DNA from 2 places in the Serratia sp. PL7 genome. Region 2 is predicted to be linked to the other one. Evidence: riboswitches for the same ligand, from Rfam matches in the RefSeq annotation. Region 2 holds a riboswitch; the other holds the start of a gene.
The links. Region 2 has a riboswitch for magnesium ahead of mgtS (protein MgtS). Riboswitches for the same ligand answer to the same signal wherever they lie in the genome.
Positions count from the first base shown of each region.

Region 1: another riboswitch for magnesium. It lies ahead of N6G83_RS05355 (magnesium transporter); the one in region 2 lies ahead of mgtS (protein MgtS).

Region 1 covers NZ_CAMFLB010000001.1:1,125,371-1,132,741, forward strand. The annotation lists gene N6G83_RS05340 (ABC transporter permease) at 1-782, opposite strand, end outside; gene N6G83_RS05345 (iron ABC transporter substrate-binding protein) at 816-1,832, opposite strand; gene N6G83_RS05350 (ABC transporter substrate-binding protein) at 2,244-3,863, shown strand; M-box (ykoK) riboswitch at 4,006-4,179, shown strand; gene N6G83_RS05355 (magnesium transporter) at 4,255-5,277, shown strand; gene mgtS (protein MgtS) at 5,410-5,502, shown strand; gene N6G83_RS05365 (hypothetical protein) at 5,610-5,789, shown strand; gene N6G83_RS05370 (cation diffusion facilitator family transporter) at 5,816-7,192, shown strand; gene N6G83_RS05375 (inositol monophosphatase family protein) at 7,135-7,371, opposite strand, start outside.
Region 2 covers NZ_CAMFLB010000014.1:42,202-49,572, reverse strand. The annotation lists gene gatD (galactitol-1-phosphate 5-dehydrogenase) at 1-159, shown strand, start outside; gene N6G83_RS35670 (DeoR/GlpR family DNA-binding transcription regulator) at 288-1,076, shown strand; gene gorA (glutathione-disulfide reductase) at 1,200-2,552, shown strand; M-box (ykoK) riboswitch at 2,791-2,962, shown strand; gene mgtS (protein MgtS) at 3,227-3,319, shown strand; gene N6G83_RS35655 (hypothetical protein) at 3,319-3,486, shown strand; gene N6G83_RS35650 (cation-efflux pump) at 3,636-5,000, shown strand; gene N6G83_RS35645 (hypothetical protein) at 5,173-6,720, shown strand; gene N6G83_RS35640 (N-acetylglucosamine-6-phosphate deacetylase) at 6,755-7,371, opposite strand, start outside.

The DNA of each region.
Region 1 (7,371 bases), on a different contig from region 2:
GCGCGGCCGCGGCTTATCGCCTCAAGCAACAGTAACCCCAGGCAGCACAGCACCAACACGCCGGCCAGCATGTTGGCCGCCGGGCCGTTGAAGGTCGACTGGAACTGATCGAAAATCGCGGTGGTAAAGGTATCGAAACGGATCATGGCGTACAGGCCATACTCCGCCAGCAGGTGCAGCGCGATCAGCAACGAACCGCCCCAGACCGCCAGCTTCAGCTGCGGCAGCACCACGCGGAAAAACACCGCCGGCGGCCGGGAACCAAGCGAGGTAGCGACGTCTTCGATACCGGGATCCAGGCGGCGCAGCACGGCGGCGGCCGGCAGGTAGATAAACGGGAAATAAGCGAGCACCGAGATGAAAACGCCGGCGCCCAGGCCGTGCATCGACGGCACCAGGCTGATCCAGGCATAGCTTTGCACGAAGGCCGGCACCGCCAGCGGCGCGGTCGCCAATACCGCCCAGAGACGGCGGCCCGGCAGCGTGGTGCGTTCGGTCAACCAGGCCAGGGCCACGCCCAGCACGGCGCAGATCGGCAGCGTCAACACCACCAACAGCAGGGTGTTCAACAGCAGTTCCGCCACGCGTGGGCGGAAAACCAGTGCTTTGACCGTTTGCCAGCCGGTTTCAAACGCCACGCCGATAACGAATCCCAGCGGCAACAGCGCCAGCAGCGACAGCAGCACGGCGCTGGCCACCACGATCGCCCCTGGCCGCGGGTGACGGGGGACAACAGAATAACGCCGCGCGGTCTGCGCGGCGTGGGTACTCAGGTTTGACATAACGATCAAAAACTCTCGGTTTGCCGGCGGGCCTTACAGCAGGCCGGCCTCGGTCATCAGTTCGACCACTTTTTTACTGTTCAGCTGCGCGGCGTCTACTTTCGGTGCGTCCAGATCTTTCAGCGGCACCAGTTTCGGGTTGGAGGCCGCACCGACGCCGACGGCGTATTCGAAGGCATTGTTGGTGCGCAGGATCTCCTGGCCCTGTTTGCCGGTGATCCACTTGATGAAGGCCTGCGCCTGCTGCTGATGCTTGCTGGAAGCCAGCACGCCGCCGCCGGAGATGCTGACGAATGCGCCCGGATCCTGATGTTTGAAGTAATACAGCTTGATGTTGTTGCTGTTCTCGCCGGTTTTAGCGCCGTCGACGAACGGGTAGTAATGATAGATCACGCCGCTGTCGATCTGGCCGGCATTGACCGCTTTCATCACCGTGCTGTTGCCCTTATAGGCGGTGAAATTGGTTTTCATCGCTTTCAGCCACTCCAGCGTGGCTTTCTCGCCTTTCAGCGCCAGCAGCGCGCTGACGATCGCCTGGAAATCGGCGCCCGATGGTGAAGCGGCCCAGCGGCCTTTCCATTCCGGCTTGGCCAGATCCAGCAGCGACTTCGGCAACTGCGCGTCGGTCAGTTTGGCCGGGTTGTAGACGAACACGGTAGAGCGGGCGGCGATGCCGGTCCAGCGGCCGTGGCTGGGGCGATATTGCGGCTCTACCTGGGCCAACGTCGTGGCGTCCAGCGGGGCGAACAGCTTGGCATTATCCACCAACACCATCGCCGGGGAGTTTTCCGTCAGGAACACGTCGGCAGGCGAGGCGCTGCCTTCCTGCACCAGCTGATTGCCCAGCTCGCTGTCGCCGCCGTTGCGCAGCGTGACTTTGATGCCGGTGTCTTTGGTAAACCCGTCGACCCAGGATTTCACCAGATTTTCATGCTGGGCGTTGTAAATAACGATGCCCTGGTCGGCGGAGGCCGCCTGAGCGCCAAAGGCCAGCATCATCGAGGAGGCGAGCAGGGCGACGGGGCCGAGAGATGAAATACGCAGCTTCATGCAGTTATCCTTTTTAGCGTTCGAATGAAGAAAACGAATATCGCCTGGCAAGCGCAAGCAGGCCGATTTTAGCCAAGAACATCAATAATGATAGTGAAAACGATTCGTATTAAATTATTTTTGACGATCGCTCACAAAATGAATTGCCCTAAGGATACGTTAAGCTTCGGCTGGAATAATCTATATTGATTGCCTGAATTTATGTCACCGCCGATTCACGGCGTTCCCGGCGGCAATGCCGGTCTCCGCGTTTATCCTCGTGTTCTTTATCGTTCCGTCACCAGTACTCCTTTGATAATGAAAGAAATTCAACACCGCTTTTGGTTATGACTCATAGCGATTAATGATTTAATTTATTCCACTGCCTCATTGCATATTGAACGCGATAAAACACTCATCAGGGATATCGACGTGAAATATTCATTCAATAGCAAGAAATTGGCTGGTTTAATCATCCTGGCTTTTAACGCGACGGTCGCACAGGCGGCCGAGGTGCCGGCGGGCGCTAAACTGGCGGCGGCGCAAGAACTGGTGCGCGCCAACGGGTATGAACCGGCGACGCTGGATCCAAACCTGGCCGAGAGCAATGTGGAGTTCTACATCTTCAACGATCTGTTCGAAGGCTTGCTGCGCGTCGGAAAAGACGGCGAAGTGATCCCGGCGCTGGCACAGAAGTGGGAGCACCAGGGCAACGTCTGGACTTTCCATCTGCGGCCGCAGGCCACGTGGTCGAACGGCGATCCGGTCACCGCCGACGATTTCGTCTACAGTTGGCAGCGCCTCACCGATCCGAAAACCGCGTCGCCGTACGGCAGCTATCTGGCTTCGGCCTACGTGCTGAACGCGGCGGCGATCAACGCCGGCAGCAAGCCGCCGAGCGAGCTGGGCGTCAAGGCGCTAGATGCGCACACCCTGCAGGTGACGCTGTCGGAGCCCAACTCCTATCTGCTCAAACAACTGGTGCATTTTCCGGTCTTGCCGGTTAACCGCAAGGTGGTGGAGCAGTACGGCAAAAACTGGACTCAACCGGCGCATTTTGTCGGCAACGGCGCGTTCCGCCTCAGCCAGTGGGTGGTGAACGAAAAGGTGGTGGTGGAACGCAATCCGCAGTATTGGGATAACGCCAACACCGTGCTCAACAAGGTGACGTTCTTGCCGATACAGGGATTCCCGGAAGTGGCGCGTTTTCGCGCCGGCGAGGTGGAATTGGGGTATACCACGCCGCCGGAGCTGTATCAGCAGCTGAAAAAAACGCTCGGTGAGCAACAGCTGGTGACCTATCCGCTGCTCTCCACCAGCTATTTCGCCTTCAACAACCGCCAGGCGCCGTTCAACGACGTGCGGGTGCGTCAGGCGCTGAATCTGGCGCTGGATAAAGAGATCATCGCCGGCAAGGTGCTGGGATATGGCCAGCAGCCGGCCTGGACCTTTACCCCAACGGGGGCGGGCGGCTATCGCCTGCAGCCCGGTGCCGCGGCCGGCTGGACGCCGGAACAACGGCACGCCCAGGCGAAGCAACTGCTGGCGCAGGCCGGTTTCAACGCCGAGCATCCGCTGCGCTTTACCGTGCTGTACAGTAACGACGCCACCATCAAGAAGATCGTCATCGCCGCCGCCGCCATGTGGAAAAAGAACCTCGGGGTAGAGGCCACCTTGCAAAGCCAGGAGCGTAAAGTGACGCTGGATAATATCAACCGCGGGCAGTACGGCGTGGCCTTTACTCGATGGCTGGCGGATTACAACGATCCGTCTACTTTCCTGAACGTGTTCCGTTCCGACAGCAGCGAAAACAGCCCCAAATACCGCAATCCGGAGTACGATCGCATTCTGCATCAGGCGACGGCGGCGCCGACACCGCAGCAGGTGCAGCAGTATTTCCAGCAGGCCGAGGCGGTGCTGGCCGTCGATACGCCGGTCGCGCCGGTGTACTACGAAGCCAACGCCACGCTGGTCAAACCTTACGTGAAGGGGATCGACTTTACCCGTCAGGGCGCACTATACGATAAAAACGTCTACATTCTCGCGCACTGAGAAATAAAAAAACGGCTGATTTATATCAGCCGTTTTTATAGATTCACATTTAATAAAATTATCCTAAATACTCCATAAACGACGGGCAATCTTTTCTTCCCGCCGGATAAAACAACGCCTATACTGCGCCGGTAGTTTATATGCAGTATCTCGTTTGGCGAGGCTCCTATACAAACACAGGTTACTGATCTGACGACATCGAGAGATGCCCAAGGTTAAGACAGGCTTTATCGGATTAAGGTTCAGCCCAAAGTAACTTCCGAGCAACAATTCGGATACGTTGTATAGTGCTAAAACCTGGACGCGGAGATAGGCAGTCTGCACTCCCTCTGTGGTTACGCCCCTATGCGATTCGCTGTTGAAGTTCACAACAGAAATAGGGACTGACAAAATGATCAAGTCACATCAATACTCTTCTTCTCCGGCGCTGCGCGCGACTGAAACTCTCGATGAAACTTCAGTTGCCGGTTATATGAACGCCGATTTTATTACCGTTCCCGCGACGATGACGGTCACGCATGCCCGGGAATATTTACTTTCGCAGCTAAAAACGGACGAAATTCCCACCCGGGTCTTTATTACCGCGGACGACTATCATTTGCGCGGCACGCTGTCGGTGAAAAAACTGCTGCAGTGCGACGATGAGGATAAAGCGGTCGGCGTAATGATGGATTACAGCTATTTCCAGGTTTCACCCGACGACGATCGCAACGACGTGGCGCATCTGCTCGGCAAAGGCGGTTTGGACGTGGTGCCGGTCGTGGCGAACAACACGCTGGTCGGCGTGCTGGGCGAGCGCGAGATCGCTCGGCTGGTCGAAGATGAAAACACCGAAGACGCGCAGCGTCAGGGCGCGAGCCTGCCGCTGGACAAGCCTTATCTGGAGACCAGCCCGTGGGCGCTGTGGCGCAAACGCTCGGTGTGGCTGCTGATGTTGTTCGTGGCCGAAGCTTACACCGGCAACGTGCTGAAAGCGTTTGAAGATCAGCTCGAAGCGGCGATTGCGCTGGCGTTCTTCATCCCGTTGCTGATCGGCACCGGCGGCAACAGCGGCACCCAGATCACCTCGACGCTGGTGCGTGCTATGGCGCTGGGCGAGGTCAGCCTGCGCAATCTGGGCGCGGTGATCCGCAAAGAGGTCACGACCTCGCTGCTGATCGCCGTCACCATCGGTCTGGCGGCCTGGGTGCGCGCCTGGATCATGGGCGTCGGCATGGAGGTGACGCTGGTGGTCAGCCTGTCGCTGGTGGCGATCACCGTATGGAGCGCCATTGTTTCGTCGATCATCCCGATGCTGCTGAAACGGCTCGGTATCGATCCAGCGGTGGTGTCGGCGCCGTTTATCGCCACCTTTATCGACGGCACCGGCCTGATTATTTATTTCAAAATCGCCCAGCACGTCCTGGGAATTTAAACGGGTCCCGCGCTTGAAAGCGCGGGAATGTTGCCAAAAAGAGGAGGACGTTAAAAAACCATGGATACCGACCAACCCCGATATTTAACGCAAGGGGCTTTTATCGATAACATTTAACCTGAGGACAAAATAATGGGAAACATGACTATTTTTATGGGATTCCTGGCAATGATCAGCTCGCTGGGCCTGTTGGCGGCCTATATGAGCACCAAATGGGATGATTGATGAACGCTAAAGATCCGCCTAGATGCATCCTCCCCGTAACCGCTATTTATTATGGGGAGGATTTAGTGGCGCGCTGAACGCGCGGCCTGATACGGGAGTTGATAATAATGACGATTCTTATTTTGGGATTGCTCTACGCCATTTTAATGATCTCGGTGGGCGTTAATGAGATTTATTTTTATTCCACCGGAAAATCCAATTTTCTTACTAGCCTCATGCTGACATTCTCTGGCAGTATGCTGCTGATCGCCTTTGTCTGGCAATTATCCGCTAAAGTAAAAAAATAAATCACCGTCTGAATGTGAGCAGCATCATGCAGAATGAAAAACAGGCCGTGGCCAGAAACTCGATGATTGCCAGCGGGGTGCTGGCCACGGGCAAATTCGTCGCCGGCATTTTTACCGGCAGTATTGGCCTGATATCCGAAGGGATCCACTCTTTCACCGATTTTATCGCCACCAGCATCACCTGGCTGGCGGTGCGCATCAGCGATAAACCCGCCGATGACGATCACCACTTCGGCCACGGCAAAGTGGAAAACCTGGCGGCGCTGTTCGAAGTGCTGTTGTTGCTGGGCGCCGCCGGTTGGATTGTCTATGAGGCGGGCAGCAGCCTGCTCGGGCAACCGCATGAGATCGTCGCGGCGCCGGTGGTGATCGCGGTGTTGCTGATCTCCATCTGCGTCGATTTCTTCCGCGTGCGGGCGCTCAACCGCGTCGCCAAAGCCACCGACAGCGCGGCGCTGGAGGCGGATGCGCTGCATTTCTTCTCCGACATGCTTTCATCCGGCGTGGTGCTGCTGGGCATGGTGTTTGTGCTGCTAGGCTTTGGCCGTGCGGACGCCATCGCCGCGCTGATCGTCGCCGGTTTTATCTTTGTCGCCGCAATCAAGCTCGGTAAACGCTCCTTCGACTCGTTGATGGATACTGCGCCCGCCGGAGCCACCGAAGCGATTCGCGCCACGCTGGACAGCTTTCCGGCGGTGCTGGCCTGCGACAGCGTGCGCATTCGCAACGCCGGCGCCGTAATGTTTGTCGAGATCACGGTGGCGGTGTGCCGCACCTTGCCGCTGGAGCGCATCGATACGTTGAAGCGAGAAATCATCGAACGGCTGCGGGAGCAGTACGCCAGGGCGGAATTCACCGTCATCGCGGTGCCGCAGACCCGCAGCGACGAAGACATGGCGACGCGCATTCGGGCGATTGCCGCCAACCACGGCGCGCAGGTGCAGAATGTGACCTTGCAGCAGTTGCCGACGCGTATGGCGATCGGCATGGATTTGGCGGTGCCGGCCCACGTCAGCGTGGCGCAGGCGCATGACATCGCCACGGAAATAGAAGGGATCCTGCGCCAGGCGATCGGCGAAGACACTGAAATAGAGACGCACCTGGAGCCGCAGACGCCGCACTGGCTGACCAGCGAGGATGTCGATGCGGTGGAGCTGGCCGCTATTCGCCGTATCCTGCAATCGGCGCTGGAGCAGGGGGAGAATGTGCAAGACGTACACAACATCCGTGCGCGCAAGACCGACGGCGGCATCATCGTCAACTTCCACTGCCGCGTGTCGCCGGCGGTAACCATCGCCGCCGCGCACGATGCGGTCGATCGGGTCGAGCGGCGGCTGCGCGCGCTTTATCCGGCCATCACGCGCGCGATAGGGCACGTCGAGCCGATCAAGCCCGGCATTTGAATCAGCTCGGCCAACTGCGGATAGAGCACCGCGTTGGCCAGCAGCAGCGGGTTGCCGCGCCGCAGCCCGTTGTTGTGCATAAAGTCATTCGCCACGCCGCCGGCTTCGCGCGTCAGCACCAGTCCAGGCAGACTGTCCCAGGCATTCATGTGCGGTTCGTAATAGCCCAGCAGCCGTCC
Region 2 (7,371 bases):
GAATGGCAACAGGCCATGAAGCTGTTCCAATCGGCGGATCTGGCTCTGGAGCCGTTGATTGCCAGCATCGATCGCCCGCAGCAATACGCCGCCAGCGTTGCAGCCCTGGCCGGTAAGCCGATGCAGGGGAAAATCATGCTCAAGCTTGGCGAAGGGTGATATTTAGCCAATGGCTGCACGGGTGCAGCCATTATTTTGCCTCAAATCCCATCTCCTTGATCTTTATGCTCCCCTTTCATATCCCTTTCGCATAAAATAAAAGCAAAACATTTCGATAGGTCAGGATGATGAACTCTTTTGAAAGACGAAATAAAATTGTCGACCTGGTTCAGCAGAACGGCAGCATCTTGGTTAGCGATCTTTCGAATTCCTTCGGAATTTCTGAGGTTACCATCCGCGCTGACCTGCGCCTGCTGGAAGAAAAAGGCCTGCTGATCCGCTTCCACGGCGGTGCAGCCAGGCCGGGCAGCCAGTTGGAGCAGGAGGCCGAGGTGCCGAAAACCACCGGTGAGGTCATCCTGGAGGAACGCTACCAGCTGGCTAAAGACCCGAAAAAGCGCATTGCCTTAAAGGCAGCAGCGATGGTCAACCCCGGCGATACGGTGATCCTCGACAGCGGCAGCACCACCATGCTGATCGCCGAAGAGCTGGTGAAGATGGGCAATATCACGGTGATCACCAATAACCTGCCCGCCGCCTTTGCGCTTTCCGACAATAAAGACATCACGCTGGTGCTGTGTGGCGGCACGCTGCGCCACAAAACGCGCTCCATGCACGGCTCCATCGCGGAGCTCTCCCTACAGGGCATTGCCGGTGACGTGATGTTCGTCGGGGCCGACGGGTTGGATGCCACCAACGGCATCACCACCTTTAATGAAGGCTACTCGATCAGCGGCGTGATGGCTCAGGCAGCCAAGCGCGTGGTCGCGGTGGTCGATTCCACCAAGTTCGGCCGCAGGGGTTTCAACCTGGTGCTGTCGATGAGCCAGATTGACATGATCATTACCGATACCGGCATCAGCAGTGCCGATCGCCAAGCGCTCGATCGGGCAAAACCCGAACTGGTTATCGTGTAAAATCAACCGGGCAGAGGATCAAGCCTCTGCCTATTACAGCCATCGACGCAATCTTTGCGACAACCCCCAGTCAGGCGTTAAACTCTTACCCTTCTCGAATCACACAACTCATGGAAAACCCAGATGACGAAACATTACGATTATCTAGCAATTGGCGGCGGTAGCGGCGGTATCGCATCGATCAACCGGGCAGCCATGTATGGCCAGAAATGCGCACTGATTGAAGCCAAAGAACTTGGCGGCACCTGCGTTAACGTGGGTTGTGTCCCGAAAAAAGTCATGTGGCATGCGGCGCAAATCGCCGAGGCCATCCACCAGTACGGCCCGGATTACGGCTTCGATACCACCGTCAACGCCTTTGACTGGAAACGCCTGATCGCCAACCGCACTGCCTACATCGATCGTATTCATACTTCCTACGACAACGTGCTGGGCAAAAACAAGGTCGACGTGATCAAAGGTTTTGCCCGTTTTATTGACGCGCATACCGTAGAAGTTAACGGCGAGAAAATCACCGCAGACCATATTCTGATCGCTACCGGTGGCCGCCCGAGCCATCCGTCGATCCCTGGTGCCGAATACGGCATCGACTCCGACGGCTTCTTTGAGCTGGATGCCATGCCAAAACGCGTGGCAGTGGTGGGTGCTGGCTACATCGCGGTAGAAATTGCCGGCGTAATGAACGCGCTGGGAGCGGAAACGCATCTGTTCGTGCGTAAACACGCCCCGCTGCGTACCTTCGATCCGATGATTGTAGAAACCCTGGTTGAGGTGATGAACACCGAAGGGCCAACCCTGCACACCGAATCCATTCCAAAATCCATCGTTAAAAACGCCGACGGCAGCCTGACGCTGGCGTTGGAAAACGGCAAAGAGTTCACCGTGGACAGCCTGGTCTGGGCCATCGGCCGCGAACCAGCGACCGACAATCTGAACCTGGCGGTCACCGGCGTGAAAACCAATGCCAAAGGTTACATCGAGGTCGACAAATTCCAGAACACCAACGTGAAAGGCATCTACGCAGTAGGTGACAACACCGGTGCGGTTGAGCTGACCCCGGTTGCCGTTGCCGCTGGCCGCCGCCTGTCCGAGCGCCTGTTCAACAACAAGCCGGACGAACATCTGGACTATAGCAACATCGCCACCGTGGTGTTCAGCCACCCGCCAATTGGCACCATTGGCCTGACCGAACCGCAGGCGAAAGAGCAGTTTGGCGAGGATAAGGTGAAGGTTTATAAATCCTCCTTCACCGCCATGTACAGCGCCGTGACTCAGCATCGCCAGCCGTGCCGCATGAAGCTGGTATGCGTGGGTGAAGAAGAGAAGATCGTTGGCCTGCACGGGATTGGCTTTGGCATGGATGAAATCCTGCAGGGCTTTGCCGTGGCAATCAAGATGGGCGCGACCAAGAAAGACTTCGACAACACCGTGGCGATCCACCCAACCGCCGCGGAAGAGTTCGTGACTATGCGGTAATGGTGCATTCCTAACTGTAAAACCGACTGTAAAAGGTCGGTTTTTGCTTTTATTCAGCTTATAAATGCTGATTTAGGCAAATGAATATCCCCGCCTTAGTGTTTATATCACTGCAAAATTAACGTTCATTAAGATAATTCGTTCGTTTAAATATAACTTCTTAAATATCACCTCAACGAGGTGCCGATTTTCGAGCACTATCGCTCCCTGCACGCCTATAATCACCGCGTAGTTATATGCAGTATCTCGTTTGGCGAGGCTCCTATACAAACACAGGTTACTGATCTGACGACATCGAGAGATGCCCAAGGTTAAGACAGGCTTTATCGGATTAAGGTTCAGCCCAAGGTAACTTCTGAAATTTTTCAGATACGTTGTATAGTGCTAAAACCTGGACGCGGAGATAGGCTTTCTGCACTCCCCTCTTTGGTTTACTCCCCTATGCGATGCACTGTTGAAGTTTAAACAGCAATAGGGTCAATGACTTCCAGACTCCTCGGCAATGACCGCTACCGCGCCAGCAGCACAGGCGGGCCAGCCATTGCTAACTCTTTGAACGCTGACTTTTTCACCGCCGCAGATACCCTGACGGTGAATGAAGCCAGAGACTACGTTGCACACTTACTTTTAACCACAGAGGTCGTTATCGATTACAGTTAACCGAGGATAATATTATGGGAAATATGATGTTTTTTATGGGGTTTTTGTTTTTCATCAGCTCAATGGGACTGATCGCAGCCTATCTGAGCACCAAATGGGATGACTAATGAACGAAAAAGATCCGCCTAGCATCATCCTCCCCGTAGCCTCATCAATCATTGCGGGGAGGATGAATAACCGCAATAAACTGACGGTATTTACCGCGCGTGATAATGATGATGATTTTTATTCTTGGGTTGCTGTACGCTATTTTTATGATCTCGGCAGGTATTAATGAGATTTATTTACATTCCACCGGTCAAACTGCATTTCTTTCCTGTTTATTGCTGACAGCTACCGCAAGCTTCCTGCTCGTCGCTTTTGTCTGGCAATGTTCCGTAAAAACCAAACGCTGATTTTTTTAATTCAACTATGAGCTGTGCTATGCAAAATCAAAAACAGGCCGTCGCCCGAAACTCGATGATTATCAGCGGATTGTTGGCGTTAGGTAAATTTATCGCAGGTATATTTACCGGCAGTATTGGCCTGATATCCGAAGGCATTCACTCATTTACCGATTTTATTGCCACCAGCATCACCTGGTGGGCGGTGAGAGTCAGCGATAAACCTGCTGATGATGACCATCACTTTGGTCATGGCAAAGTCGAGAATCTGGCTGCACTGTTTGAGGTACTCCTTTTGTTGGCGGCCGGGGGTTGGATCATCTTTGAAGCAGTGCGCAGCCTGATAGGTGAGGCAAACCAGATTGTGGCTGCACCGGTAGTGATTGCGGTACTGCTGGTGTCCATTGTGGTTGACTTCTTCCGTGTCCGGGCCTTAAACCGCGTGGCCAAGGCCACCAACAGCGCGGCTCTGGAGGCCGATGCTCTGCATTTCTTCTCCGATATGTTGTCTTCTGGCGTGGTGCTGTTGGGCATGGTTTTTGTGCTATTTGGTTTTGCCCGTGCGGATGCGCTGGCAGCCCTGATCGTCGCCTGCTTTATCCTGACTGCCGCCTTGAAGCTAGGGAAACGCTCCTTTGATTCCCTGATTGATACTGCACCGGCTGGCACGCGGGAAGATATCGCTACCCTGCTTAACGATTTCCCAGCGGTGTTGTCTACGGAGAATATTCGCCTGCGCAGTGGCGGAGCCACGCTGTTTATCGAGGTAAGCGTCGGGGTATGCCGGACGCTACCGCTTGAGCGGATCAAGGAGTTGAAGCAGACCGTTACCGCCAAACTTGAACAGCAATACGCCAACTCGGAAGTGAGGGTGATTGCCATCCCTCAAGCCAGAAGTGATGAAGATCTGGCAACCCGTATTCGCATGCTGGCCGCCAACCATGGGGCCGTGGTGCAGAGCCTTTCGCTACAACAATTGGCAGACCGAGTGGCCATCGGTATGGATCTGTTGGTTCCGGCCAATGCCAGCGTAGAGCAGGCGCATGATATTGCCAGCGAGGTGGAGGAGGCTCTACGCCAGACGTTGGGCGAAAATACGGAGATCGAAACCCACCTGGAGCCCCAGATGCTGGATTGGCTGGCTAGCCAGGATGTGGAACACGGCGAACTGGCGAAGATTGAACAAGCATTGACGGTTTCAGCGCAAAACAGCGGATTGGTGCAAGACATCCATGATATCCGGGCGCGAGAAACGCCACAGGGCGTGATTGTGAATTTTCACTGTCGGGCCCTTCCGGCCTTGTCGATTTCTGCGGTGCACGATGCGGTGGACCATATTGAACGGCAATTGAGAATGCAATTCCCGATGGTATCGCGGGTGGTTGGGCATGTTGAACCGCTGTGATCCCTCACAGCGGAATGATTTGCCAGAACGCAGCATGGGCTAATTCAATTAGCCCATGCTTTGCCTTTTTATAACCAAGGCCATTCATCGATCCCACCTGGCTCACAGACAAAAACCACCATTTTCTATACTCTCAACTATCCGACTCCAGACCAGACGTTGAGATGCCTTGGTGAACAGTTTTGACCTGTCATTGTTGAAATATATTCAGGAACACAGCCCGGTGTTAATCGAGGATGTCACCTCCAGGTTTGGTAAAACCACGTCGACGCTGAAGCGCTCCATGAAGGAGATCAACGAGTTCCTGGAACCAGATTACCACCTGCATATCGATGGGCAGTGGATTGTCACGGCAATCGGCTACCGGGAATATATCGCCTTTCTGGAACAGATCCCGTTTAACCGCTACATCACCACCGCCGATGAACGCATTAAAGATCTCAGCGTGGCGCTCTGCCTGCAGGACGTAGTAAACAAAAGCGAGTATTACCGCAAGTTTAACGTCAGCCCAACCACGCTCAAAAACGATAACCAGGCGCTGTCGGCATTTTTACAGGCCAATCATCTCTCCATCACCGCCATTCCCAAACAGGGTTCGCGGATGGATGGTGACGAGATCCTGCTACGCATCGCTATTTGCCTGACGATCCTGAAAACCATCGAGATCGGCGAAGATCACCTGCTGGTGCCGCACAAAGCCAACGAGCCGATTAACCGTTCCATTGCCACGCAGTTCTTAAAGGTGTGCCAACAGGAAATCAGCGCCGCCGCCGAACTGTACCAACGGCGGCTGAGCCAGCGGATCACGCTGGGCTATAACAGCAAAGAATACTTTCTGGTGTATATGAGCATTGCGCTACACCGCATGCGACGCGGGCATTTCATCACCCACAGCGATAACCTGAGCTTTATTCAATCCTCTGACTTTGGGTTGCTGGATGGCGAGCACGAAAACCGCTTTCTTGATCTGCTGATTTCATCGCTGACCTACACCTGGCGGCCATTCGATATCTATGATCCCACGCTGATTACGCTCGTTGGCCACCTTTGTGAAACCCTGACCCCGTTGCTGCGGGCAGAAATCCACAACCGTTCGCCCTTCTTCGCCGAGATCTACCAGTTCGTCTATTCGACCATCGTACAAAACAAGTTCAATCTCTATTTTGACGATAAAAAGCTGCATCAGGTGCAGACCCGGCACGCCCTGCTCTATCAGGGCGTCACCCAGGCTACCGCGCCCATCGCGCAACACTATCAAACCACCTTTTCGCCGGTGCATCTGTCCACGCTGGTGTTGATCCTGAAGAAATACGAGCTGCAAAACCGAGTCCACAGCGAGGAGAAAAAACGCGTCATTATCGTGACCAACTCTTCGGAAAGTAAGGTGGGCTATTTCAAGGAGGTGTTGAAGTCGCACTTCCATATTGAGATTGTCGGCTACGTGAATATCAATGAGTTGCACACGCTCGAACGGATCCCGTTTGATTTGCTGATCACCTTTACCAATAAAATCTCGAGCTATCTGAGGTATTATCAGTTGGATTACATCAAGGTGAATTTCTATCTCAGCCGCGATGATATCTCGCTGCTCAGCCAGCACGGGCTTTCCCGGGCGAAGAAGAAGATCCCGGCGCAGGGGTTTATTCAGGAGATTGAGGGATTGGATCGTCAACAGCTGCGTGCCTTGTTGGAACGGCAATATCCAGATTATTTCATCTGATAAGGTGGGGCGCAGTATGCAGCGCCCATCGTGCCTAAGCGTTTAGCTGGGTTTGACGCAGTCCTCGGCAGTAGACTTCTACCAACTCCAGCCCTTCATTCAGCACCAGAATATCGGCATCTTTCCCCGGGCAAAGTGACCCTTTCCGGCTCTGCGCACCCGCCAGAAACGCCGGGTTTTCGCAAGCAATACTGGCGACGGACACCAGGCCATTATCCAGACGATCGACGATATTCTTCACCGAGTCGAGAAAGTTCATCTCCAGTCGCTGCACCGCATCATAGTCGCAAGGGCAAACGTGGCGCGTATCGCCACCGTCTGAGGTAATCTCTAACTGCCCCTGTTTGATACGGAAGGTCTCTTTGCGCAGGTAATGGTGAAACTCATAGCCTTCCGGGAAATCGACATAGCCCATACAGTCACTCATCAGCACCATGCGCCGATCGCGTTTCAGGCGATAAAGCAGGTCAAATGCCTCCGGCTTGATGGTGATGCCGCTCTGTTTCGCAACTTCCACATAGGTATCCTGATAGTACATCAGCGCACCAACCACCCCGAGCTCACGGTGATGGAAGCCACGCATCCCGCTATAAGCGTGGGTGAAGTGATTTAATCCCGCCTCTATCGCTGCCGTAACCTCAGCAAAGGTGG